One region of the Vreelandella sp. 2A-K22 genome, then DNA from elsewhere that is predicted to be linked to it. Evidence: predicted binding sites of a transcription regulator. Region 1 holds the regulator's gene; the other holds the start of a gene.
What was found. Region 1 encodes sigma-54, which starts transcription at its own class of promoters, with help from an activator protein. Its sites were predicted from a motif close to TGGCACNNNNNTTGCTNT; they were not measured.
Positions count from the first base shown of each region.

Region 1 (4,213 bases):
CATACCCCGCAGCGCAGCGAAACCTGGACGGAAGAGCCCGAGGCAGTACTGTATGACAGCGAAAACCGTCAGTGGCTGGCCAGCGCCGCTGTAGGCACGCTCAACACCGCTACCCAAGCCCTGCTGCTGTCAGGTTCGGCTCGACTGTTTGCACCAGATGAAGGCTGGCAGCTAGATACCGAGCTACTGCACTATGATGGCCTCGAGCAGCATGCCTGGAGTGACACACCGGTATTGATGCAGCAACCGCCGCAGCAAATGAGCGCTTCACGTATGGACGTTTGGCTTAACACCAGCCAGGTTCGCTTAACGGATAATGTGCGCGGCACGCACCCCCCGGCCACACAACGCTAATAGGAACCGCCATGAAAGCCATGATTTCCCCAGCCCTGCTCTACACTGCACTGTTCGGTTTAGCGATACCTTTATCAGTGTTAGCCCAAACCAACTCATCTTCCCAGGCCCCAGTGGAAGTGGAAGCCGACCGTTTAGATCTTGATCAGCGGGCAGGCACAGCTGTTTATACTGGGGATGTGGACATTCGCCAAGGCGAAATGCAACTGCGCGGCGAGCGGGTAGAGATCGAACGCAACGACGCGGGCGAACTCTCGACAGCCACCGCTACCGGTGAGCGCGCCTACTTGCGCCATCAAGGCGAAGGGCAAGAAGGCCCCACGGAAGGCTGGGCGCGGCGGATTATTTATCACGTCGCCGAGCGTCGCGTAGAGCTGATCGACCAAGCCGAACTGACCCAGCAAGAGGACACCTTTAGTGGCGGTCGCCTTGAGTATTTTATTGACCGAGAAGTGATTCAAGCGCGCTCTGACGTTGATGGCAGCGAGCCCCAGCGCATACGCATGACCCTTCAGCCTGAACAATAGGGAGCCTAGCTGTGGCCACTGCTGACACTGCGCCGATCAAAACCCTTTATGCCCACCACCTGGCTAAAAGCTACAAACGCCGCCGAGTGGTCAAAGACATCAATCTGGAGATATCCCAAGGCAGTGTCGTTGGCCTTTTGGGCCCCAACGGCGCGGGCAAAACCACCTCATTTTATATGATTGTTGGGCTGGTCAAATCCGACGCTGGCAAGGTGGGTATCGACGATGTGGATTTAACGCGCGCCCCCATGCACGAGCGCGCAGCCGCGGGGATTGGCTATCTACCTCAAGAGGCGTCTATTTTCCGCAAACTCTCGGTTGCCGAGAATATTATGGCGATACTCGAGACCCGCAAAGAGCTTAACCGCAGCGACCGCGAACAGCGCCTGGAAGCGCTACTCGAAGACTTCCATATCACCCATATTCGCGACAACCTGGGCATGAGCCTTTCGGGCGGCGAGCGCAGGCGTGTAGAAATAGCCCGCTCGCTAGCCACAGAGCCCGCTTTTATTCTGCTCGATGAGCCTTTTGCGGGCGTTGACCCCATCTCGGTAGGTGAGATTAAAACCATCATTCGTGCACTGAAACAGCGCCATATCGGCGTGCTGATCACCGATCACAACGTGCGTGAAACACTAGACATTTGCGATATCGCCTATATCGTCGGCGATGGGCAAATCATCGCCAGTGGCTCGCCCGCCTCGATTCTCACCAACCAAAAAGTAAGGGATGTGTATTTGGGCGCCGATTTTCGCCTGTAATGTTTTTGCCTTAATTGCCCCTAAATAGCGCTTTAAAACAACTTTACGACCAATGGCATGCTTATTGCACTTGCGCCAAGCACTCACTCGCACTAGGGTGGAGCATTCTGATTAACGAGTGGTTCTCAGATGGTCATGAAAGCTTCTCTCCAACTGCGTATCGGCACACAGCTGACCATGACGCCCCAGTTGCAGCAGGCCATTGCGCTGCTGCAACTCTCTACGCTGGATCTTCGTCAAGAAATTCAGCAGGCCCTCGATGCCAATCCCATGCTGGAGCAGGAAGATGAATTTAGTGAACAGGCTGTCAGCGAGCCTAAGGAAGAAGAGTGGTCAGAGAGCATCCCTACTGAGCTCTCGGTAGATAGCGACTGGTCAGATACCTATCAAGATATGGGAAGCCAGGGGGGCAGCAGCAGCGAAGGCCCCGACTTTGAGCGCCAGGCAGCCGGGCAGAGCCTTCATGGCCACCTGCTGTGGCAACTCGCCATGACCGATTTTAGCGCTCGCGAGCAGCTTGTCGCGGAAAGTTTAATCGACGCGCTAGACGCCAACGGCTACCTGACCCAGCCGCTCAACGACATCCGTGAAGGGCTTCGTGCCCAGGGCATTGACGGGCTAAGCCAGCGCGAAGTGGAAACCATTCTACTCAAGCTCCAGCAGTTTGAGCCGACCGGCATATTTGCCCGTGACTTGCGTGAATGCTTGATGCTGCAGCTCGCCGCTCTCCCCGATGATACGCCACTGCTGGTTCCCGCCCGCCGCTTGGTGCGGCAGTTTCTCGAAGCGCTTGGCAAAGACGATATGCGTCTGCTGAAACGCCGTCTAGGGCTCGACGACGAACAGCTGGCCGATGTCATCCTGCTTATTCGCAGCCTAGACCCACGCCCAGGCAGCGCCTACGGCGACACCGATGACAGCTATGTCACCCCCGATCTAGTCGTCCGCCACGATAATGAAGGCTGGCATTTAGAGCTCAACCCCGAGGCCCTGCCACGGCTGCGCATTCAGCCCGACTACGCCAGCTTGATTAAGCGTGCGGATAAAAGCGATGACAACCAGTTTCTCAAAGAGCACTTGCAGGAAGCGCGCTGGTTGATCAAGAGCCTCTCTAGCCGAAACGATACGCTGCTGCGTGTTGGTCGCGAGATCATTACCCGCCAGATTGGCTTTTTAGAGCACGGCGAAGAAGCCATGAAACCACTGATACTGGCCGACATTGCCGAAGCCGTGGAGATGCACGAGTCGACTATTTCACGGGTAACGACGCAAAAATATATCCATACACCCCGTGGTGTGTTTGAACTCAAATACTTTTTCTCAAGCCAGGTGAGCGGTCAAGATGGCGACAGCCACTCCAGCACCGCCATCCGTGCACGACTCAAGAAACTGATTCAAGAGGAGCCGCCCGGCAAGCCGCTTTCAGACAGCCGCTTAGTGACGCTATTAGGCGAAGGAGGGATTCAAGTGGCGCGTCGTACGGTGGCGAAATACCGTGAAGCCATGGGCATTCCCTCTTCCAGTGAACGGCGTCGTTTGCGCTAACTTCGTTAACGTTTCAGGGAAACTCTCGACAAGGGCTTTGCAACGCGGCAAAAAGGGTTACAATCGAAGTACAGTCCGATGGATAAGGAGCACGTCAATGCAAGTAAATATCACTGGTCATCACGTAGAACTGACTGACGCCTTGCGTGACTATGTCAACGAGAAGCTTGAGCGTGTAGAGCGCCATTACGACAATATAACTACGGTGCAAGTCACCTTATCAGTGGAGAAAGAGCGCCAGCAGGCCGCCTGTACGCTGCACGCCGCAGGTGCTGACTTACATGCGGAAGCCCTAGACAGTGATATGTACGCCGCTATCGACGCACTAGCGGACAAAATCGACCGTCAACTCGTTAAACACAAGGAAAAAGCACAAGCTCGCGCCCAAGGCGCCGGTGTGCGTTAATTCAATGACGTTGGAAACCATACTCCCCCCGGAACGCGTTCTGTTCGACGTCCCCGGGGGCAGCAAAAAAAGGGTGCTGGAGTTTTACAGCACCTTTATCGCCCAAAATATCCCCAGCCTGGACAGCCAAGAAGTGTTTAGCCGTTTAATCGGTCGCGAGCGCTTAGGTAGTACGGGTATTGGTAACGGCGTGGCTATTCCTCATGCGCGTAGCCCCCACTGCAACGCCCCTATCGCTGGATTTTTGAAACTGGCTGAAGCGATCGATTTTGACGCTATCGACGGCGACCCGGTAGATCTGGTGTTTGTCCTGTTGGTACCCGAAGAGGCAGATGACACGCATCTCTCACTACTGGGTCAGGTAGCGACCATCATGAATGATGCGGACACGCGCCAGCAACTGCGTAAAGCAGCCAGCCAGCGCGAACTGCTTGAGCTGATTACCGCCAAAATTCGCGAGCAATCAGCGGCCTAAGGGTCTGAAACCCTGTTCAGGGCAGATCACAGCAGGTTATCCGCTCACCACCCTCAACGCAGCTTGATCAAAGCAAAGAGAGACTCTATGCAACTGGTGATCATTAGCGGCCGCTCCGGGTCAGGTAAATCTATCGCCTTGCAAG
Region 1 covers NZ_JBSUGC010000002.1:225,038-229,250, reverse strand. Annotated here, with positions in the region: gene lptC (LPS export ABC transporter periplasmic protein LptC) at 1-354, shown strand, start outside; gene lptA (lipopolysaccharide transport periplasmic protein LptA) at 366-881, shown strand; gene lptB (LPS export ABC transporter ATP-binding protein) at 893-1,642, shown strand; gene ACW17M_RS03325 (RNA polymerase factor sigma-54) at 1,772-3,187, shown strand; gene hpf (ribosome hibernation-promoting factor, HPF/YfiA family) at 3,285-3,593, shown strand; gene ACW17M_RS03315 (PTS sugar transporter subunit IIA) at 3,598-4,068, shown strand; gene rapZ (RNase adapter RapZ) at 4,156-4,213, shown strand, end outside.

Region 2 (4,213 bases), on a different contig from region 1:
GCGCGGTGAAAGCTCCTTCTGCCATGCCTGCTGCGCTTCGGGTGTCGCAAACTCTACAAAGGTGTCGAAACAGCGCTGTTGATCCGACATTAGCTGGTTGAGCAGGGCACGGTGAGGCTCGTCGAAGTGGCCATGGGTAAAGCCAAAGGCGCCGCAGGCGCGCTCCTGGCCCGCCAGCTCTTTGCCTTGCATTAAGTGGAAAATCGCTACTAGCGTGCGGGTAATATCGGGATCGATAGAGGTATCGGCGGCCTCAAACACAATGGCTAGTAGGCCACTGGTCAACTGGTTAAACGCCTGGGTCGCTGCATCGGGGGTGATAGCAAAGGTATCAATGGCCTGGCGAAGCGCGCCAAGTTCGTCAAGCGCGTACCAGACGGCGGCAATCCGGCGCAGTAAGCGCGCGGCGGCCTGGGGGCGGGCCTCCTCACTGAGCGCTTCCAGCCGTTGGCGCATTAGTGTTTCGGCCTGCTGACTGTGTTGCCGGTAGGTGTCGCGGCGGGTTTTGAAGCGCTGCCCCTGGGAAACAAGGTAAATCGTCGATGCGCCCCGTTCACGCTGGAGCATATGAATAAAGCGGCTGATGTCGCCGACAATATCGGCGGTGGTGGCAAGGTGGGTAAGGTTGTCGATATCGCAACGGATGGCGGTTAAGAGCAGTTGCTGCGCTGAAGACATAGAAATTTCCTTGGTGACTCGCCGCCTAAATGTGAACACTCCCATACCGTTATTCTCCCATACCATGCCGAAGCGTATGGGAGTGAACAGGAACGTTATGGAAGTATGAGTGTACTGGAAAGCGCTTAGCGTAACGACAGAGCGCCCGCGCCTACATCATCACCTACTGCGTCGCTATACGCTTTGGCCTCTTCTGCTTCGGTAGCATCGCTAAAGCGTACCACCAACACACATGAAGCCAGGATCAGTACAGTGAGGCCTAAATAGAACAGGCCTTGCTGATAGGTCAGGCTTTCGCTGCGGAACAGAAAGGCAGCGCCTACCGCGCCCACATTACCGCCAGCGCCGACTATGCCCGCCACGGCACCCAGCGCCTTTTTGTTGATAAACGGCACCACGCCAAAAGTAGCGCCTTCCGCCATCTGCACAAACAGGCTGAACACCAGCATGATACCTATCGCTAGGCTTAATACGTGCATCTGCGAAAACGCTACCAACGCAATACCTTCGCAAACCAAGGCAATAAACAGCCAGCGAACGCGCCCTTTCAAGCCCCCTTGCTTAGCGAAAAGATCCGAGAAGACGCCGCCTAAAGTACGCGCAAAAATATTCATTAAACCAAACAGACCGGCAATCAGACCCGCGGTGGCCAGGGTAAGATCAAACTTATCAAAGAAGTAGATGGCGGCAATATTGTTGATCGTCAGTTCCACGCCAAAGCAGAGGCCATAGACAACGAACAGCGCCCAAACACGAATATCCTTGGCGGCGGCTAGAAAGCTTTGCGCGGCACCATTTTCGCCAGAAGCTTCAGGCAGTTCACCCCGTGCGCGCAGGTCGCTGAAGTTGCCGTTGGGGGCATCCTGGGTAAAGAACCAGTAGCCAATGCCGGTAAAGAACATCACTACACCAGGCACCATCATCGCTAAACGCCAGCCAAAGGCTTCGTTAACGCCCAGCATCAGCATGCCCGAGAAGATTAGTGGCATCAGTATCTGCGTGGTGCCACCACCCAGGTTTCCCCAACCTGCGCTAGTAGCGTTGGCGGTACCGACCACATTGGGGGCGAACATCATCGAGGTGTGGTACTGGGTAATCACGAAGGAGGCACCAATGGCCCCAATGGCTAAGCGCGCCAATAGAAAGGTTTCAAAGCTATCGGCCAAGCCAATGCCCATCACCGGAATAGCGCCTAATATTAGTAGCCCGGTATAGGTTTTACGCGGGCCGATGCGGTCACACAGTACGCCAATTGCAAGGCGCACAATGACCGTAATCGCTACCGAAGCGATAATCGTATTGCCGATTTGTGTTTGAGTCAGTGAAAGGTCTTCTCGAACAATCGCCATAAGAGGGGCGATGCCGAACCAGCCGAAGAAACAGATATGAAACGCGAACCATGAAAAGTGGAAAGCGCGCATCTGAGGAGTCGAGAAGTTAAGCAGCCGAATGCGGTTGGCTTTGTTGCGTATGTCCATGGGATGGCCTCACGGGGCATAAAACGAGTTAGTCGCTACGCAACGCAAACAAGTTAGCGCGTTACGCAAACAATTGACGAGAACATGCCTTCACCGTTGAAGGTCAGGTTCGACGCACTCGTACCCGACTGGGCCTGGTCCACGCCTACCACCACTGGTAGGAGTTATGCAGGTAGTTTGCCAGTTGAATATTTATTGCTAAAAATCAATATCTTAATTTATTTTTGTTGTGCGTGTTAGAGGTGAGTGATCAAGTCTATGCTGCATGATTGGGCATGCAACGCCGATTTTGCGGCATCTTGGTGCTAGAAGGGTGCAATGGGCGGACTGAACGTGCAGCCATTATTCATGTAAATAGACGGCATCAATATCCAGTGTGGAGTGGCTACCAATCGCTTCAAAGTGTTCGCTTAACCAACGTTCAGCGGCAGCTTGTCCCTGCTCGAAAAGATGGCATAGAAAAGGCCACTCAGAATTGGATTTGCTGGAGACAGAGAGGCCCTCAAGTGCCTGCTCGCCGCTAATGCGGTGGAACAACGCCTGCTGGTAGCAGTTTTCAATGCCTTGCTCATCGAGGGTATGCTTAAGCAGCGCAATCATACGGATCTCTTTAATCAGTGCTGAGTTAAAGGTGATCTCGTTGAGGCGATTCATAATGGCCGATGCCGAGGTGGGGACTTCGTTACGGCTGATTGGGTTGATTTGTATCAGCAGAATATCCCGTGCGCTGCACTCCTCCATGAGAGGAAACAGGGCGGGGTTACCCATGTAGCCACCATCCCAATACGCTTCGCCGTCGATCTCCACTGCTTGGAATATAAAGGGCAAGCAAGCGGAGGCCATCACCGCGTTAACGCTCATCTCTTCACGGCGGAACACCCGCTGTTTACCCGTGCGTACGTTAGTGGCCGCGACAAACAGCTTAAGCTGTTGGCATTGCCTAACCCGCTCGAAATCAATATGTTCGGCCACGATATCGCGCAGCGGATTTATATTGAGTGGGTTGAGTTGATAGGGGGAGGCCACACGGCTTAATAGATCCATCGCAATAAAACCGGGCGAGTGATCCAGGCTCCAGTTGCCGGTCAATATGTCCAAGGGAGAGCGGCGGATGGGGCTGGCCATACCCGCGCGACTCACCGCTTGCCAAAAGTCGTGCAGTGCTTGCCGAGCGGTCTCTTTATCGCCTCTTGTGAGCGCATCGGCCATTACCACGCCATTCATTGCCCCGGCGCTGGTGCCGCTGATGCCCTCAATCTCAATGCGGTCATCTGCCAGTAGGCGATCAATGACACCCCAGGTATAAGCCCCGTGGGCGCCACCGCCTTGTAACGCGAGATCTAGCTTTTTGACCTGTGCCATATGCTTTTTCCCATTGCTGCTGGTGAGGAAAGTGGTTTTATTGCAACCAGCATGGCATAGGCGGCTAGATAAGACGAAAGGCTATTTAGCGTACAACGGCTATTTAAGGTGCGCCCGCAAGCGGTGAGTGATGATTGGTTGAATAGGGTGCCTCATACATGGCGTGCTCCATGAGGTTGTCCAACTGCAGGGCGAGCTGCTGGCTGGCTTCTTCCATGACTCCCAAGGCGGCCAGTTGACCATTGCGGTCGCCCAGGCGGGCAAACTTAAGTGCTTCCGCGCCACTGTCATGCATACGGCGATGGGGTGCCGCCAGCGCTCGATAGGCCTCAGTGCGGGCGTAACGTTGGTGACCTTCTCCATGTTGATGCCAGCGCCCTAAACGGCATTGGTGATGGTCTTCTAGGGGAGTGTCTGTGTTGGCAGAGAGGAGCTGCTTATAAAGCCGACACTTCCACACCGCATGATCAAGCTTCGCGGAGTGTAAAAACGCAGCGGTGGCATTGTGATGAATCACCTTGTGCATATGCTGAGCTTGGTCAGCAAGCTGATGCACTGCCTGATTGGCTGCTTGCGCGGAATGGGTAATCTCCTCGTCGGCCAGACGTTTTTTCACTACGGCCTGCGAGTGTTCTCTTACCTGGCTATTAATTTGCTCCACCAGTAGGCTGAGCTGATGGCTCAAGCTGTGCATA
Region 2 covers NZ_JBSUGC010000008.1:5,115-9,327, reverse strand. Annotated here, with positions in the region: gene ACW17M_RS12170 (nitrate regulatory protein) at 1-678, opposite strand, end outside; gene ACW17M_RS12165 (NarK family nitrate/nitrite MFS transporter) at 804-2,156, opposite strand; gene ACW17M_RS12160 (patatin-like phospholipase family protein) at 2,499-3,518, opposite strand; gene ACW17M_RS12155 (CZB domain-containing protein) at 3,622-4,213, opposite strand, start outside.
Region 2: ACW17M_RS12165 (NarK family nitrate/nitrite MFS transporter) is a predicted target of sigma-54. The motif match lies at 2,322-2,339, and genes of this name have one in related genera.